One region of the Desulfitobacterium sp. THU1 genome, then DNA from elsewhere that is predicted to be linked to it. Evidence: riboswitches for the same ligand, from Rfam matches in the RefSeq annotation. Region 1 holds a riboswitch; each other region holds the start of a gene.
What was found. Region 1 has a riboswitch for S-adenosylmethionine ahead of metA (homoserine O-acetyltransferase MetA). Riboswitches for the same ligand answer to the same signal wherever they lie in the genome.
Positions count from the first base shown of each region.

Region 2: it holds a riboswitch for S-adenosylmethionine, as region 1 does, so the genes downstream of both, AAC978_RS06155 (methionine ABC transporter ATP-binding protein) here and metA (homoserine O-acetyltransferase MetA) in region 1, are expected to answer to the same signal.
Region 3: it holds a riboswitch for S-adenosylmethionine, as region 1 does, so the genes downstream of both, AAC978_RS05880 (trans-sulfuration enzyme family protein) here and metA (homoserine O-acetyltransferase MetA) in region 1, are expected to answer to the same signal.

Region 1 is NZ_JBBWUA010000001.1:185,495-191,322, reverse strand. Features, by position in the region: gene AAC978_RS00915 (phosphoglycerate dehydrogenase) at 1-596, opposite strand, end outside; gene serC (3-phosphoserine/phosphohydroxythreonine transaminase) at 686-1,768, opposite strand; gene AAC978_RS00905 (HD domain-containing protein) at 2,272-2,874, opposite strand; gene metA (homoserine O-acetyltransferase MetA) at 2,988-3,905, opposite strand; SAM riboswitch class I at 3,990-4,096, opposite strand; gene AAC978_RS00895 (exodeoxyribonuclease III) at 4,257-5,021, opposite strand; gene AAC978_RS00890 (aminopeptidase P family protein) at 5,043-5,828, opposite strand, start outside.
Region 2 is NZ_JBBWUA010000004.1:214,092-219,919, forward strand. Features, by position in the region: gene AAC978_RS06140 (hypothetical protein) at 1-325, opposite strand, end outside; gene AAC978_RS06145 (MetQ/NlpA family ABC transporter substrate-binding protein) at 596-1,450, opposite strand; gene AAC978_RS06150 (methionine ABC transporter permease) at 1,632-2,309, opposite strand; gene AAC978_RS06155 (methionine ABC transporter ATP-binding protein) at 2,302-3,324, opposite strand; SAM riboswitch class I at 3,449-3,550, opposite strand; gene AAC978_RS06160 (YerC/YecD family TrpR-related protein) at 3,790-4,128, shown strand; gene hisZ (ATP phosphoribosyltransferase regulatory subunit) at 4,130-5,281, shown strand; gene AAC978_RS06170 (Crp/Fnr family transcriptional regulator) at 5,362-5,828, opposite strand, start outside.
Region 3 is NZ_JBBWUA010000004.1:151,939-157,766, reverse strand. Features, by position in the region: gene AAC978_RS05890 (DUF4652 domain-containing protein) at 1-712, opposite strand, end outside; gene larE (ATP-dependent sacrificial sulfur transferase LarE) at 1,015-1,818, opposite strand; SAM riboswitch class I at 1,977-2,077, shown strand; gene AAC978_RS05880 (trans-sulfuration enzyme family protein) at 2,158-3,288, shown strand; partial or broken gene AAC978_RS05875 (MASE3 domain-containing protein) at 3,501-5,828, shown strand, end outside.

The DNA.
Region 1 (5,828 bases):
TGGGCCGTGATAAAATCGCATTCCCGGAAGATATCATCTACGGATTTGATGGGTTTAATAAATTTAGAAAGCTTCCAAGCATGCTCCACGGAAATATAAGGATCATAGCCATAGACTTCCATCTCCAGTTTATTGGCAGCATTGGCGACGAGAATTCCCACAGCGCCTAAGCCGATGACTCCCAGCTTTTTGCCCTTGATTTCGGTACCGACAAACTTAGCCTTGTTCTTTTCCACGAGGTTAGCCACATCAGGATCGGTCTGGCAGGAGGTTACCCAGTTTACTCCACCAATAAGATTACGGGCGGCCATAATCATCGTGGCTAAAACCATCTCTTTTACACCATTGGCATTGGCACCCGGGGTATTAAAGACGACGATTCCTTTTTCAGCACATTTTTCTAGGGGAATATTATTGACTCCGGCCCCTGCCCTAGCAATTGCTTCGATGGTGTTGGGTAGATCCAGGTCATGCATCTTTGCACTGCGCACAAGAATTCCATTGGCATCCTCGTGACGATCGACATTCACGTAATGATCTGTAAAAAGCCCTAAACCTGTTTCCGAAATTTTATTTATGCAATTGATTTTGAACATATTAAACACTCCTCTTCTTTCGGAACGACACTGTGCCGTTCCCCACATAAATTACTTCCTGTTTTTCGAAACGACACAGGATTCCTTCATTACTTGTTTTCTGCTTCGAACTTTCTCATAAAGTCGACGAGAGCTTGGACTCCTGCCATGGGCATGGCGTTATAGATACTGGCTCTCATTCCTCCGACTGTGCGGTAACCTTTAAGATTTTCTAATCCTGCAGCCTTTGCTTCCTTGATGAATTTAGCGTCCAATTCCTCAGAGCCGGTTACAAAAGGAACATTCATTAAGGAGCGGTCCTTCTTGACTACAGTTCCTTTAAACATCATGCTGTTGTCCAGGTAGTCATAAAGGACGGCAGCCTTTTCCTCATTGATTCTCTTCATAGCTTCCAATCCACCGAGCTTCTTAAGCCACTTGAACACTTTGCCGCAAATATAGATACCATAGACTGGTGGTGTATTGTAGGCAGAGTTATTGTCGACATGCACTTTGTACTTCAACATAGTAGGGGTTCCGGCTAAAACATCCTCGGTGATCAAATCCTCGCGGATAATTACAATCACGACTCCAGCAGGTCCTACGTTCTTTTGTGCTCCGGCAAAAATCAGGCCGTATTTAGAAACATCGATGGGTTCAGAGAGGAAATCCGAGGACATATCCGTCACTAAGGGTTTGTCCCCCACCTCCGGAAGCTCGTTAAACTTGGTACCAAAGATGGTGTTGTTGTGGCAAATATAGACATAGTCGGCATCTTCAGAGAACTTTAGATTTTTAAGATCGGGAATGTAGCTATAGTTTTGATCCTCTGAGGAAGCGATAACATTGATCTTCCCAAAAATTTTTCCTTCGCTGATGGCTTTCTTGGCCCATTGCCCGGTATTGAGATGATCTGCAACTCGATTTTTCATGAGATTCATGGGGATCATGGCAAACTGCTGGGATGCTCCCCCTTGAAGAAAGAGGATTTTATAATTGTCGGGAACCTGGAGCAAATCTCGCAAATCCTGTTCTGCTTCCTGCATCATCCCTTCAATAGTCTTGGAACGATGGCTCATTTCCATGACGGACATACCTGTTCCCTGGTAATCCAACATTTCTGTGGCTGCTTCTTGAAGGACTTCTTGGGGCAGAACAGCAGGGCCCGCCGAAAAATTGTAGACTTTCTTCATCTTGTAATATCCCCCTTAATTATAAATATTTATGTGTATTAACATATATTGGGTAATTAAAAATAAACAAAACCCACCCCAGTATTGGGGCGGGTATTCCGCGGTGCCACCCAAGTTCTAGCCGATCTCAGCACATGGACAATGATGAATGCCACCTTGCTTCTCCAAACTGAAGAAGCAAAAGCAGTGCATTGCGGAAAATAAATAAAACCTCTCGTCCCAAATTAGGGACGAGAGGTTACTCCCGCGTTGCCACCCATGTTGCCGTATACGGCCAACTTATGTCCGCAATATCGGGCGGAACCCGTCACAATTCATCATTGGCCACTCCCGGATGGAATCCATTGGCTTCATAGACTGACTTGCACCACCCGTCAGCTCTCTATACCTAATCAGCGTAGGACGTCCGTTCATTGTGTTCAGCTATAGTTTAACGATGTTATGATTCTAATCTATTACACTTCGACTGTCAAGAGCTATTTTGTATATTTTTGCTAGCGTATTTATTTTCCAACTTCTTGACCTGCTTCGATGTTGCCTTCTAAGCCAATTTCTGAAGCGATCGTGCGCATTCCTTTGATGGTTTCTTCGATAATCTCATCAAGAGCTTTACCGAGGCGGTTTGCTCCTTCTTCGATGACTTCACGGTTGACATTCTCAGCAAAGCTCTTTTGTTTCCATTTCTTTTTGACAGATTTTGTGGTTAAATCATGGATGCTTTTGCTGGGGCGAAGCAAGGCAGTTGCCGAGATCAGACCGGTCAGTTCATCAATGGTAAAGAGAACCTTCTCGACATTCTCTCGGGGTTCCACATCATGGACTAGGCCATAGCCATGGCTTTCGATGGCCCGGATGAATTCATCGCTTAATTCTTTGGGAGTGAGAATTTCCCTCGTTTTGCGGCAGTGCTGATCGGGGTACATCTCATAATCAATATCGTGGAGGAGGCCAATATTACCCCAGAGGTTCGGATCCTCTTGATAGCGGGTAGCAAAATGACGCATCACTGCTTCTACCGTCAGCGAGTGTCGCAATAGGGTCTCACTTTTTACATATTCATTAAGAAGCTGCCAAGCAGCCTCCCGATCCTGTGCGTAGTTTGACATTTTTGCATCCTTCTTTCTTGTCTGATGATTAGTTTGAATTCTATTTGGGGATTTATTTAGATTCTTCGGATCTTCTTACCCTTGACCCTGATATATTATCTTAAGATACTTTTTCACTTTATTTCGTCCAAGTTATAGGGGGTTTCTTGGTAGACGTAATAATTCAACCAGTTAGCAAAGAGCAAATTGGAATGGCCTCGCCACTTGACGGTGGGCTGCCTGCTCGGATCATCTCCAGGGTAATAATTCTGAGGAACATTGATGGCGAGTCCCTGTGCCACATCGCGATCATACTCAGATTTCAAGGTGTGGGGATCATACTCAGAATGACCGGTCACGAAAATCTGCCGTCCGCCCTTGGTCCCGACTAAATACACCCCTGATTCCTCAGACTCAGAAAGGATTTCCAACTCCGGTACCTTTAGGATATCTTCTTTTCTGACTTCCGTATGCCGAGAATGAGGCACATAAAACAGATCATCAAAGCCTCTGAGCAAACGGACATCCCGGCGATTGAGGGTATGAGGGAATACCCCAAACATTTTCCCCGGCAAGGGATACTTGGGAACCCCAAAAAAGTGGTAAAGCCCAGCCTGCGCTCCCCAGCAGATAAAGAGTGTCGAAAACACATTGTGTTGACTCCAATTCATTATCTTTTGGAGCTCCGGCCAGAAATCTACTTCTTCAAAGGACATTTGCTCAATGGGGGCACCAGTAATGATCATCCCGTCAAATTTCTTGTCCTTAATACTATCGAAGGTCTGATAATACTTAATCAGGTATTCCTCTGGGGTATTCTTGGTCAGGTGGGTTTCCGGATAGAGGAGAGTAATATCAACCTGCAGGGGGGAATTCCCTAACAAGCGAAGAATCTGAGTTTCGGTGATTATTTTATTGGGCATAAGGTTAAGAATCACAATACTCAGGGGTCGAATATCTTGGTGCTCGGCGCGACCCTCTTCCATGATAAAAACATCTTCCTGGGTAAGTATTTCGGCAGCCGGTAAGCCATCGGGTACATTGATCGGCATGTTATCTCTCCTCCAAGTGTTTCAACACATAAGTGATAATAAAAAAACCTCTTTACAAGAAAGAGGTTGCGGTCTTAAGTTCCTCTCTCATCTATCAATGGCTCCATCGCAGGAATTAGCACCGCTGTATTCTAGGGAATACCGGTTGCTGGGCTTCATTGGGCCAGTCCCTCCACCACTCTTGATAAGATATTGGATTGTATTTAATTTAAGGTAGTAGGTCAACGCTATAGAAATTATATTATTACATCTCTTTATTTATGTCAACTGATCTATAACAAAAGCCTGAGAAGACTCAGAACGTCACGGGGGTGTTCCCTACATGTAGGGAACACCCCCGGAAAGCAAGTCTCAGGAAAATGGTGAAGAGATTTCTAAGCCGACGGGGCAATGGTCGGAGCCCATGACTTGGGAATAAATGAGGGCATCCTTCAGATGGTCCTTGAGGGCTTCCGAGACGCAGAAATAGTCGATACGCCACCCCGCATTATTGGCTCGTGCGTTAAACATGTACGACCACCAAGTGTAGGCCTCAGTTTTATCTGGGTAGAAGTAGCGGAATGTATCGATAAAGCCATTTTCTAGCAGCTCGGTGAATTTAGCCCGCTCCTCATCGGAAAAACCAGCGTTCTTGCGGTTGGTTTTAGGGTTTTTAAGGTCTATCTCTGTATGGGCAACGTTGAGATCGCCGCAGAAGATAACGGGTTTGGTTTTTTCCAAGCTCTTTAAATAAGCTAGGAATTCTTCTTCCCAGGTCATGCGATAAGTTAAGCGCGCTAATTCTTTTTGAGAGTTGGGGGTATAAACCGTTACGAGATAGAAGGTCCCAAATTCTAGAGTAATGACGCGGCCTTCTTGATCATGCTCTTCCTTGCCGATGCCATAGGTGACCTGCAAGGGCTCCTGTTTTGTAAACACGGCTGTACCAGAGTAGCCTTTCTTCTGAGCATAATTCCAGTACTGGTGATACCCCTCCAGTTGAAAAGGAACCTGATCTGCTTGAATCTTCGTTTCTTGAAGACAAAAGATATCCGCTTGTTCCTTTTCAAAGAAGTCCATAAAGCCCTTGTTCAGACAGGCTCGGATGCCATTAACATTCCATGAAATAAGTTTCATCTATTTCTCTCCCCTATATTGCTACAGCTTAGTCCCAATCTCTTGAGCTAACCAAGCCTTTTCTTCATCATCCAAATACGGCTCCAGTTTGGTATAAGCCATCGTGTTATAGTCAGCGAGCCACACTTTTTCCTCATCAGTGAGTAGGCTCTGGTCCACGCCCGCAATGTCAATCGGGCAATAGGTCAGGGCCTCGAAGCGCATAAACTGACCACATTCGGTCTCTTCATCCTTAACGACCACCATCATATTCTCGGTACGAATGCCAAATTTGCCTTCCTTATAAATACCAGGTTCGTTGGTCAATATCATACCTTCTTCAAGCTTTACAGTGTTGGGAGTTTGGCTCAATCTTTGGGGACCTTCATGGACATTTAAGAACATCCCCACGCCATGGCCGGTACCGCATTTATAATCGAGTCCATATTTCCAGATAGGTTGTCTCGCCAAAACATCTAGATTAGAGCCTGTAGCGCCATGGAGGAATTTCACGGTAGCTAAGGCAATATGGCCCTTCAACACGAGGGTATAATCTCTTTTCTCTTCTTCGGTCAGGGGGCCTAAAACAAGGGTGCGAGTGATATCTGTGGTCCCTCCGAAGTATTGACCGCCGGAATCCACGAGGAGGAATCCTTCTGGGTTTAGGGTATAGGCACTTTCAGGGGTGGCTTTATAATGCATCATGGCCCCGTGATCCTTGTGTCCGGCGATAGTATCGAAGCTAAGGCCGACACATTCCTTGTTTTCTCGGCGCAAATTATCCAGATAATCCCCGGCGGTAAGCTCAGTTATCGGTTCTTTGCCGAG
Region 2 (5,828 bases), on a different contig from region 1:
GGAAGGTTCCTGGGGTTTCCGCGAGGACACGAATGCGTAATAGGTTTGCCCTGAGAAAGTCAGACTCCTGCTGGATCGGACTAATCTGTGCCTTTTCGAGATTGCGAATAACTTTCCCTAAGTGCACATTGCCATCACAAGCAATGTATTCCCATTGGGGAAGCAGCGAAGTGAGAAGGTGGCCAAGATAGGCACCTTTTGATTCAAATACCTGATAGCGTATTAGGGTAGTAAGGGTTTCCTCATTGGGGTAAGCTAAGATACTGCGCAGCATCTCAGGATGCATGCTTAGCCGAGTTTTGATTTTCTTATCGAAGGAATTCATAGGGGTTTCTCCTCATCTGTTTAGGATGAAATTTCGTAGCTTAATCATCCTAAGTATTGTTGTTGTTAGTGTGTGAGGGCGAACCCGTTCTATTCCCGCAAAAATATGGTAAATCAATCAGGAAATATATAAGGACTGAATTTTGCTTTTAAGTCTTACATAAATGGAAAAGGCCGCCTTCCACATTTTTTGTGGAGGACGGCCTTTTTGATTGAAACATTCATAAAATCCAATTGGGTAACTTAAATTTAGCAAAGGATTAAAGATCTCTTAGAATGCAGGAATTACTGAACCCTTATATTTATCTTCAATGAATTTCTTAACTTCTGGGGTGTTGAGGGCTTTGACTAATTTTTGTAGGTTGGGATCATCTTTGCGATCTTCCTTTGCAACTACGATGTTGGCATATGGAGAGTCCTTGCCTTCAAGGTAAAGGGCATCTTCTGTTGGGTTTAAGCCACCTTCTAAAGCAAAGTTAGTGTTGATGACAGCCGCGGCAACTTTTGCATCACCAAGAACACGGGGAAGTTGAGCAGCATCTACCTCAGAGAACTTTAGATTTTTAGTATTCTCGGTAATATCCAAGATGGTTGCTTTAACACCGACACCTTCTTTGAGTTTAAGCAAACCGGCAGATTCCAAGACAGCTAAAGCGCGTCCGCCATTGGAAGGGTCGTTGGGGATAGCAATGGTGTCGCCATCCTTGAGTTCTTCAGCTTTGGTGATTTTCTTTGAATAAAGACCCATGGGTTCAATGTGAACCGTACCAATCACGGCAAGCTTCAGTCCTTGATCAATGGTGAAGGTCTCTAAATAAGGGGTGTGTTGGAAGTAGTTGGCGTCAATTTCACCGGAATCCACGGCCGGATTGGGTAGGGGATATTCAGTGAAAATAACGACTTCCAGATTGACGCCTTGTTTTGCTAATTCAGGTTTGATGAATTCGAGAATTTCGGCATGGGGCACGGGGGTAGCCCCTACCTTGATGGTGACAGGCTCATTGGTATTACCGGTATTAGCCGGGGGTGTGGTTTGAGCAGTGTTTCCGCACCCGGTTACAAGTAGGGAAAGAGCAACTACGGAGCTAAGCAGTAAAGTAGTTAGTTTGCGATGTGAACGAATCATAATTTTTCCTCCTTTGATGTTCCTTTTTTCTCTTTGCATCATCTTTTAGCGGATGATTACTGATAAAGACATGTTGTGTTTACCTTCATTGCTAAATATATGTTACAAGTCCATTCCCTAAGCCTGTTACGGCGACCGGTACGCCCATGCCCAGGTTCGGGGTTGGCTTGAAACAACCGTATTAGTGATGAGTCATTCGGCGTGCAAGCATCGTACCAAGGGATTGGATGACTTGGACGATAAGCACAAGAATGACAACGGTCAAAAGCATGATATCCGTTCGGAATCGGTTGTAGCCATATTGAATAGCTACGGCCCCTAGACCACCGCCACCCACGGCACCGGCCATGGCTGTGTAGCCAATAATGCTAATGGTGGTGATTGCAACACCCAAGACAAGAGAAGCTTTGGCCTCGGGAAGAAGCACTTTTTTGATAATTTGCCAGGGAGAAGAGCCCATGGATAAGGCTGCTTCGATCACCCCGTAAGGGACTTCCTTGAGAGAACTTTCGACCATCCTGGCCACGAAGGGTGCCGAGGAAATGACGAGGGGGACGATAGCTGCTGTCGTACCGATATAGGTGCCGACAATGGCACGGGTGAAGGGAATAATCAGAACTAATAAGATGATAAAGGGTATAGAACGGAAAACATTGATTATTGTACCTAAGATACGCTCAACCCAAGGGTTGGGCAGGATATGATTCGGTGAAGAAATGACCAAGATCACCCCTAAGGGGACTCCCAGCACATAGGCCAGCAGGGTGGAAGCAATAATCATATAGAAGGTTTCTCCGGTTGCCGGAGTTAATAGTTGGACCATGGTATCCCAATATTGGGGGTTGGCAAAATCAAACATGCTGGATCACCTCCACCTTAAGTTCACGTTGGTCAAGATATTGATGAGCTAAGGCCAACTGTTCAGGAGTTCCTTGCAACTCCAGGGTTAAAGTGCCAAAAAGAGTAGAGCGGAGATGATCGATACTTCCATAGAGTATATTAGCCCGTACATCGCATTCTTTCATCAGATCGGCGATGATGGGGTCCGATGTCCTTGAACCTAAAAACTGAATACGGACAATTTGAGAATTGGGATGAGTGGCCAATTCCTGGAGTAAATCCAGGGGCAGTTCATTAGGGAATACAGTCGAAATGAACTCCTTGGCAATACGGGATTGGGGTTGGATAAATACAGCTTCCACCGGACCTTGTTCCGCAATCTTGGCTTCATGGATTACTGCAACATCAGTGCAGATTTCCTTAACTACTTTCATTTCGTGAGTAATCATGATGATGGTTAACCCGAAGCGCTGATTGATGTCGCGCAGGAGTTCCAAAATGGATAGGGTTGTTTGCGGGTCTAAGGCCGAAGTTGCTTCATCACAAAGCAGTACTTTCGGATTCGTCGCTAAGGCACGAGCGATACCTACTCTTTGCTTCTGTCCGCCGCTGAGTTGAGAAGGATAGACCTGGGCTTTATCTTCTAGGCCCACTAAGGGTAGCAACTCCCTAACTCGTTGTTCAATCTCAGGCTTTTTATAGCCGGCGATTTCTAAAGGAAAGGCGATATTATCGAAGACCGTGCGCGATTGGAGCAGATGAAAGTGTTGAAAGATCATACCAATCTTTTGGCGAGCTTGTCTGAGCTCATGGGCGGACATTTGCATCAGGTCCTGATCATCAATAAAAATCTTGCCGCTAGTGGGCTCCTCTAAGCGATTGATGCAACGGACCAAGGTACTCTTGCCGGCACCACTTAAACCGATAATCCCATAGATAGCGCCCTGAGGAATATGAAGAGTAATATCTTCAATAGCCGTTACTCGATCCTTGCGGGAGGTATAAACTTTAGTTAGATTCTCTATTCGTATCAAGGGTATTCCTCCTCGTCATATTCTAAAAGTTAAATGCTCTAAAGGCAGGTTAAAAACAATCATTTTAAAAAACTATATAATAAAAAACTCCACGAGGAAATCCGCGGAGTTATCTTCGGCTTTCCTCTCATCTCCCAGTATTTTTCCTGCAGGATTTAGCACCGTACATTAAATGCCGGTTGCCGGGTTTCATCGGGCCAGTCCCTCCACCTACTCTGGATAAGAGTGATTTATTAACTTTTAAGTCAAGAGTGAATCTTGATAGAATCTATATTAGCATAGAGCAATGTTCTTTGGCAAGTCATTTTTATATAACAAGGCAAGAAAATTCATCTGTAATAATGTTAGCAATTGAGGCAAATATGGTTAATGATAGACAAATTTGCTAAAGAAGGCTGAAGAATATTGACAAGGGCGCAATACTTTAATAAATTAAAGTATAGAAGTATAAGGAGATGAGCGATAATGAAAGAACATGAAGATGATGTTTTTCAAGGAATTGATCCGCGCTTGCGTGATTCATTAACTGATGCACTTTTTGATGCGATTTTACTATTAGAAGATCGAGAAGAATGCTACCGATTTTTTCAAGATATCGCCACTGTCGCCGAGATTAAGTCTTTGGCGCAGCGTTTAGAAGTAGCTAAACTCCTTGAGAAGAATGTAACCTATACGACGATCGCCCAGGCCACAGGTGCCAGTACTGCCACAATCAGCAGGGTCAAGCGGTGTCTGTTTTTTGGTGCGGATGGTTATCAGATGGTATTGAAACGATTGTCGGAGCGAGAAGAGGGGGAGAAATAATATGCCTCGTAGCTCTTTAGGGTTGAGAATCCCAGAGGGGATGCATGATATCCTACCGAATGAGTTGGCCATACAGGATCAAGCGGAAGGGTCCGCTCTTGATTTGTTTAATGCTTGGGCTTATCAGAAGATCGTCACTCCGACCTTAGAGTATGGATCGTGTATCCAACCGGTGGAGGAAGAAGGAGATTCCTTCTTTAAGCTCTTTGACCGCCGTGGACATGTCCTTGTCTTGCGTCCGGAGCTAACCACCCCCATTGCGAGGATGGTCAGTACACGGATGCGTGGTGGAAATATGCCTTTGAGATTATGTTACGCTGCCGATGTATTCCGCTATTCTAAATCTCATAAGCAAGAATTTCGTCAAGTAGGGGTAGAGCTTGTCGGCTCAGCTTCCCCGTTAGCCGATGCCGAGGTGATTGCGTTAGCCTGTGAAGCCCTCAGTCGAATCGGTGTTAAGGGCTTTCAGATTAATCTCGGGCATATGGGGATATTTACTGGAATTATGGATGAACTAGGAGTAGCTGAAGCTTTTCGGATAAATTATCAAGAAAAGTTAGCTCGCAAGGATTTTGTGGGTATCGAACGCTTGGTCAAGGAGGGTGGCTTAGAAGGAAGAGTTCAGGAGATTCTTTTAAAGCTACCTCATCTTCACGGCACTGAAGAGATGTTGGGTCAAGTTCTCGAATGGAGTCAGGAACCTTCGCTGCAGGAATCCGTAGAGGCATTGCGGCAGGTCTATCGCTACCTAAGAGATTTTGGTGTTCAAGACAAGGTGTCTCTGGATTTGGGGATTTTACGGGGGTTTAGCTACTATACAGGGGCGGTTTTCGAAGGTTATGTACCTGGAGTAGGCTTCCCCATTGTTGAAGGGGGTCGCTATGATTCCTTATACTGTGAGTTCGGCGATGATTACCCGGCCACTGGTTTTGCCATCAATCTAAAAGCCATTATTGAACAGTTGCCTCATAGTCAGGCAGACCTAGCGGAGATTTTTGTCTTTGGCCAGGACACTTCAAAAGTAATCGCGGAAGCCCAAAGACTACGTCAAGAGGGTAAAAAGGTGGAGATGAGTTTAGAGTCATTAACTTCGGGCGAGGCAGAGAAGCTAGCTACCAGTAAAGGGATTAGGGATCTATATTGTGTAGGATAAGATTCGGAACAGCACAGGGGTCGTTCCCTACGGTTAAAAACGTAAGGAACGGCCCCTGTGCTAATTTGTTTCTGTGACACCTACTCACCGCTAAACATATTTTTGAGTTTTTCGGTATCCTTGATAACGATTTTGTCGTAGGTGTAATCAATGATTCCTTGGTCTTTCAGGTAACGAATATTCTTCGTGATGGTTACGCGATGGGTGCCAAGCAAATTAGCCAAGTCCTGATGCGACATTTTAATTGTAATATTTGTGGTGATTCCTTTTTGAATTTCATAACACGCTAAACTGTATAAAATATGGCTGATGCCTTCGCAGGTGTTGCGTGTGGATATATCTTGTAGCTGTGAAGCCAGTTTACGAGATATACCTGCCAAGCTTTTCAAAATAAAGAGATTAAAATTAAAATCTTCTTTCAAAAGATCTAAGAAAACTCTATTTTCAAAATAATAGAGCTCAGCATCTTCAACAATACGAGCCTCAAATAAGCTCGGCTGTTCATGAAAGAAAAATTGCTCGCCAATCACGCAACCTGTTCCCGTCA
Region 3 (5,828 bases), on a different contig from region 1:
AAACACCGTTAACGTCGATATGATTGATGTTCAGAACCAAATCACTGCCTATTTGTTCAAAATCCACGACCTCTTGATTAAGCTTAGGATCGTCGGGATAAAGAATATCCCCCTTCCCCGTGGATCGATGTACTTTAACCAACTCTCCTCCTTTAGATACTGTGCCATGAGCAAAGCCAATAATCGTTATGAACTCATCATCATTAAGCCAGTGAATTTTCTTCTTCGGAGTGTATTGGCCTTCAGGAGCGTAATAATCCCACAACTCTACGCGATACTCTTGGTCCAGCTGGAGTCGTGACCAACTACTGGTAACACTATCTTTGATATAAATATCCCCGATGGTTTCCCACTCATCCGGATAGATATAAGCTGTGTAGCGTTTATTCGGAGAACTCCCTTGAACCACATAATTACCCTGAAGAATAAAGTCAGGAACATAGGGATTGGGAATCACATGAAAAAGTTGTTCCGTTGGGGCAGTGCTTATTGACTGCGGAAGCCCTTCTTTCACTAAACCACTATTGGATGGACTTGGATTCTCTGCTGCAGCGGTCTTTACCTTCTTAACATAAGCAGCATAATTGGCTCTTTGTTGTTGCATTCTTTGCTGAGGGGTTTGGTCAGGATTGGTGACTTCCGTTTCTGAATAAGCCAGTTCTTCTGCACTAGGTCCCCTAAAGGCACTTATAGGAAAGATACCCATATTCATGAATGCAACACATAGTGCCATCCCCAGGAAAAGCAGGGCACTGCGAATAATCCATCGTTTCCTGATAGCGCTCCCTCCCTCAGTTTAGTCTTCAGTCTCAGTCATGATATATGTTCCATTATTTACCATTAACTTATGATGGATTCTCTATCCTTATGTCCCAATCCTTCTTTCCGGAAATATATATCATATCAACCTATAAATCGTGCGAATTATAGAGAAACCAACAAAAAAGCGAACTAGCCTATACTAGTTCGCTAAAAGCACCTAAATTATCAGTGGTATCAAGCAACATAAACTCATTAATGAATATGTAGCCCGGTATTTAAACTGCCGCTCCGAAAGCCCTCTAAATCTAGAGTAATATAGGTAAAACCTAATTCCTTAAGAGGTTCGACGATATCCTCAGGGTCCAGCTCCATGAGTTTTGGAAAGTCTTCTTGGGGGATCTCCAGTCGAGCCAGATCTTGATGATGCCGAACTCTCAAATTTTTAAACCCCAGATCCTTCAGCAAGGATTCTGCTCTCTCGACCCGCTGAAGCTTTTCAAGGGTGATCTCCTCGCCATAGGGAAAGCGTGAGGATAAGCACGGGCTAGAGGGCTTATCCCATGTCGAAAGCCCCATTTCCTTGGAAAGTTGACGGATTTCCGCTTTAGTTAGGCCTGCTTCTTGCAGCGGGCTTCTTACCCCCAATGCTCTCGCAGCTTGCATACCAGGGCGGTAATCCTTTAAGTCATCTGCATTGCTGCCATCCAGAACCCACTGGATCTTCTTTTCTTGAGCAATGGTTAAAAGCTTTGTAAACAACTCATTCTTACAATGATAGCAGCGGTTTTGGGGATTCTTTACAAATTCCTCCTTAGTCATTTCCTCGGTCTTTATGATTAAATAATCGGCCCCAAATTCTTTCACCTGCTGTAAAGCATTGTTGTAATCGGTGGTGGGCATAGTTTCTGATTCCCCAATGATGGCTAGGCAGTTATCACCTAATACCTCATGGGTTACTTTTAGGAGAAACGTGCTGTCCACCCCACCCGAAAACGCTACCACTGCAGATTCCATTTCTTTAATGATTTGCTTCAACTGATTCAACTTCTTTTGCATGATCTACCTCCTAAGCATTTCATAAGGCTAGCGATTCTCTTATGCTAGTTTTGTTAAAAATTATGCTAAATATTATTGCAAAACCCATAGGAATAGTATATATTGATTCTAACAAATTTCCATCTAAAAAATGAATTAAATACTGACTTTTGTCAAAGCTCTTATCAAGAGTGGCGGAGGGACTGGCCCGATGAAGCCCGGCAACCTGCATTATTGCGAGGTGCTAAATCCTGAGAACTTTAATGTTCGAAGATAAGAGGAAGTAGATTAACATTTACGACCTCTCTATGAGGTCGTTTTTGTTTGATTTTTATCCAATCCACAAAGGAGGACTACTAAATGAATATTTTAACCGAACTTGCTCAGATCGGCAATCGCTTAGATCCCAAAGGAGCGATTAGCTTTCCCATCTACCATTCATCCACTTTTGCCCATCCAGGCTTTGGGGAAAGCACAGGTTTCGATTATTCTCGTACGAATAACCCCACGCGCCAAGTCCTAGAGGATGCCATCGCTCGTTTGGAGGAAGGCACAAAGGGCTTCGCTTTTTCCTCAGGCATGGGCGCTATTACAACAATACTCACTTTATTTTCTCATGGAGACCATATTATTGTCACTGAGGATCTCTATGGGGGAACATATCGCATACTTGAGGAAGTCTTTAACCGCTTCGGCCTCCAAGTCAGCTTTGCCGACACTAGTAACCTTGAAGCCATAGAAAAGGAAATTCTCCCCCATACCAAAGCTATTTTTACTGAAACACCGACCAACCCAATGATGAAAATCGCCGACTTGCATGGAATCGCTCGCCTTTGTCAAAAGCACGGGCTCTTAGATATTGTAGACAATACCTTCCTAACCCCCTACCTCCAGAAACCTCTTCTGTGTGGAGCTGATATCGTCGTCCATAGCGGCACTAAGTATCTCGGAGGGCACAATGATATTATCTCTGGACTGGTCGTGGTTAAAGGTGAAAAACTCGCCACTCGCTTTGGACGGTTGCAGAACTCACTTGGAGCTACCTTAGGTCCCCAAGATTCTTGGCTGATGATTCGAGGACTAAAAACCTTAGCCCTACGCATGAAGGCTCAAGAGGAAAATGCCCTGCAAATCGCCCAGTGGTTATTAAATCATCCTAAGGTCACCGAGGTCTACTACCCCGGATTAAAAAACCATCCCAGCCATGCAACTCAACTCAACCAAGCCAAAGGCTTTGGCGCTATGCTCTCCTTCCGGGTGAAGGATTCTTCACTTATCCCCAGGATTCTAAAATCCCTCGAGATCATTTCTTATGCTGAAAGTCTTGGTGGGGTGGAATCCCTGATCACTTATCCTGCCACCCAAACTCATGCCGATATTCCTTTAGAAGTCAGGGCAAGGCTTGGTATTGACGATTGCCTGCTCCGTCTATCCGTAGGTATCGAGGCTGCAGAGGACTTAATTCGCGACTTAGAGTCCGCCCTAAGATAGCACGAGTAAACCCATACTACTAATCATGGCGTATATTCTGCATCATAACAGACAGTCATCATCCCCAGCAATGATACAATCCCTAATGCTTACATTGTAAAGATCACAATCGTCACGAAAATATTGACAGAATAGCAGGTAAAAGCAGTTATTGTAGAGAATATCTAAGAAAATTGTACATTCTTACACAAAGGGCCAAAGGAGGAGAGTATATGACAGACAATGTTGAGAAAAGGCCCGTGCAAATTGCTAAGTTCGCCTTTATCCAACTCGTTGTATTAGCTTTCTTATTCGCCATTAAAGAATATAACTACAATTTATCTCATGCCTTTGTGGAATGCTATTGTATTGCGGTTTCCTTAGGGATCGTTTTTATAGTCTTTAATTCAAATACTCATATTGACAATCATTTCATTAGAATACTAAGCACTGGTTATCTATGTATGATCCTTATTGATTTTCTACACATGATAGCCTATAAAGGGATGAATATCTTTATAGGTTATAATTCTAACTTGCCAACTCAGCTCTGGATTCTTTCTAGGTACGTCGAGGGCTTTGCCTTGCTTCTGGCAACCCTCTCGGTAGGCAAAAAAATCAAGATTAACTATATCTATTTATTCTTCCCTCTAATAACTATTAGCGGGGTTAGCTTAATTTTTTCCGGACTTTTCCCAAATGCCTTTATCGAAGGTCAAGGATTAACGCCTTTTAAAATAATAAGTGAATATGTCATTGTAGGTATAATTCTAATATCACTCCTATTGCTGTTCTTAAAAAGGGATAGATTTGATAAAAATGTTCGAAGATTTCTCTATCTTAGTTTCCTTTCCGCAATACTCACCGACCTAATGTTCACTTTTTATGGAGACCCTTTTGATGTCTTTAATCTTTTGGGACATTATTTTAAAATCCTGTCCGTCTATTTTATTTATAAAGCTGTAATGCAAATAGCTATAAAAACTCCCCAAGATATTATCTTTCGTGAAATAGAATTGAAGAAAAATAGTTTAGAAAATGAAGTAAGGAATTATATTGTCAAACTAGAATCTCTGAATCGTAGCCAGGCAGCGTTGATTAACAGCCTGCAAGAGCTGGTTTTTGTACTGGATGATCAATTAACCATAATAGAGTTTCATTATCCTGAAAGCGATGTCTTATATTTACAACCTGAAGATTTTCTTAACAAGCACTATGATGAGATCGGCTTCCCTGAACCGGCCAAAAGTACTATCAAAGAATCTATAGAAGCGACCTTGCAATATGGCAAACCAAGCCGTGCTGAATATTATCTTGATTTACACGAGGGGCGCGGTTGGTATGATATACAAGTCAGCATTATTCTCGGGGATAAGGTGACAAAGAACAAACTTCTCTGCACCATTCGCGATATAACCGAACGTCGCAAAATGGAAGAAATCATCTTCAATGAAAAGGAACAATTTAAAGCTACCCTCCTTTCCATCGGCGAAGGCGTAATTGCCACTGATGTTTGTGGAAATATTCTTGTCATGAATAACATAGCGGAAAAACTGACAGCTTGGAACCGCGAAGAAGCCTTAGGGAAGTCTCTCGGAGAAGTATTCCAAGTCATACATGAAATCACCCGAGAGAAATGCTCTAACCCAGTGCAAAAAGTCCTAGAAACAGCGGGTATCTTTAAAATGAGTGGTTATACTCTGCTCTTATCTAAAGCTAACACGGAGACCCCTATAGAAGTAAGTGCAGCTCCTATTCGGAGCAGCACAGGAAAAGCTACGGGAATTGTTATTGTTTTTCGAGACATTACTGAGAAAAGAGAAAAACAAAGGCAAATCGAATATCTGAGTTTTCACGATTCGTTAACTGGCCTTTATAATCGTCGATACATAAGTGAAATACTCAAGCAATTGGATACCGAGGAAAACCTCCCCCTTGCGCTTATTTTTATCGATGTCAATGGATTAAAACTGTCAAATGATGCTTTCGGTCACCAAGCGGGAGATCAATTGCTTAGAACTGTTGCCAAAGTTATGCAAGGGGCTTGCCGAGCCGGTGATATTATTGGCAGATTAGGGGGCGACGAATTTGCCATCGTACTTCCTAGAACGAACGAGACCATAGCGAAAGAAATCCAAGAAAAAATCGTTTCTACTGCTTCCCAAATAACTTTAGACTCTGTGATTGTCTCACTGGCTGCAGGTTGTGCCGTTAAAACTAGGAGCGATCAAGATATCGATGGGATTATAACTAACGCTGAGAATAATATGTATAAAAATAAAAGGCACTCCGGCAAATCAATGCGCAGCCATACTATTGAAACCGTACTCCGAAATATTAACCTCAAATATGATTCTGAACAAATTCATACCGAACGAGTTTCTGAATACTGTGAAGCTATTGCAAGGGCGATGAACTTACGCGAAAAAGAGATAAGAGATATTAAGACTGCAGGGTCTTTACATGATATCGGAAAAATCACCTTACCTGCCGATATATTAAACAAACCCTCAAAGCTCACTGACGAAGAGTATGAGATCATTAAGAAACATCCGAAACAG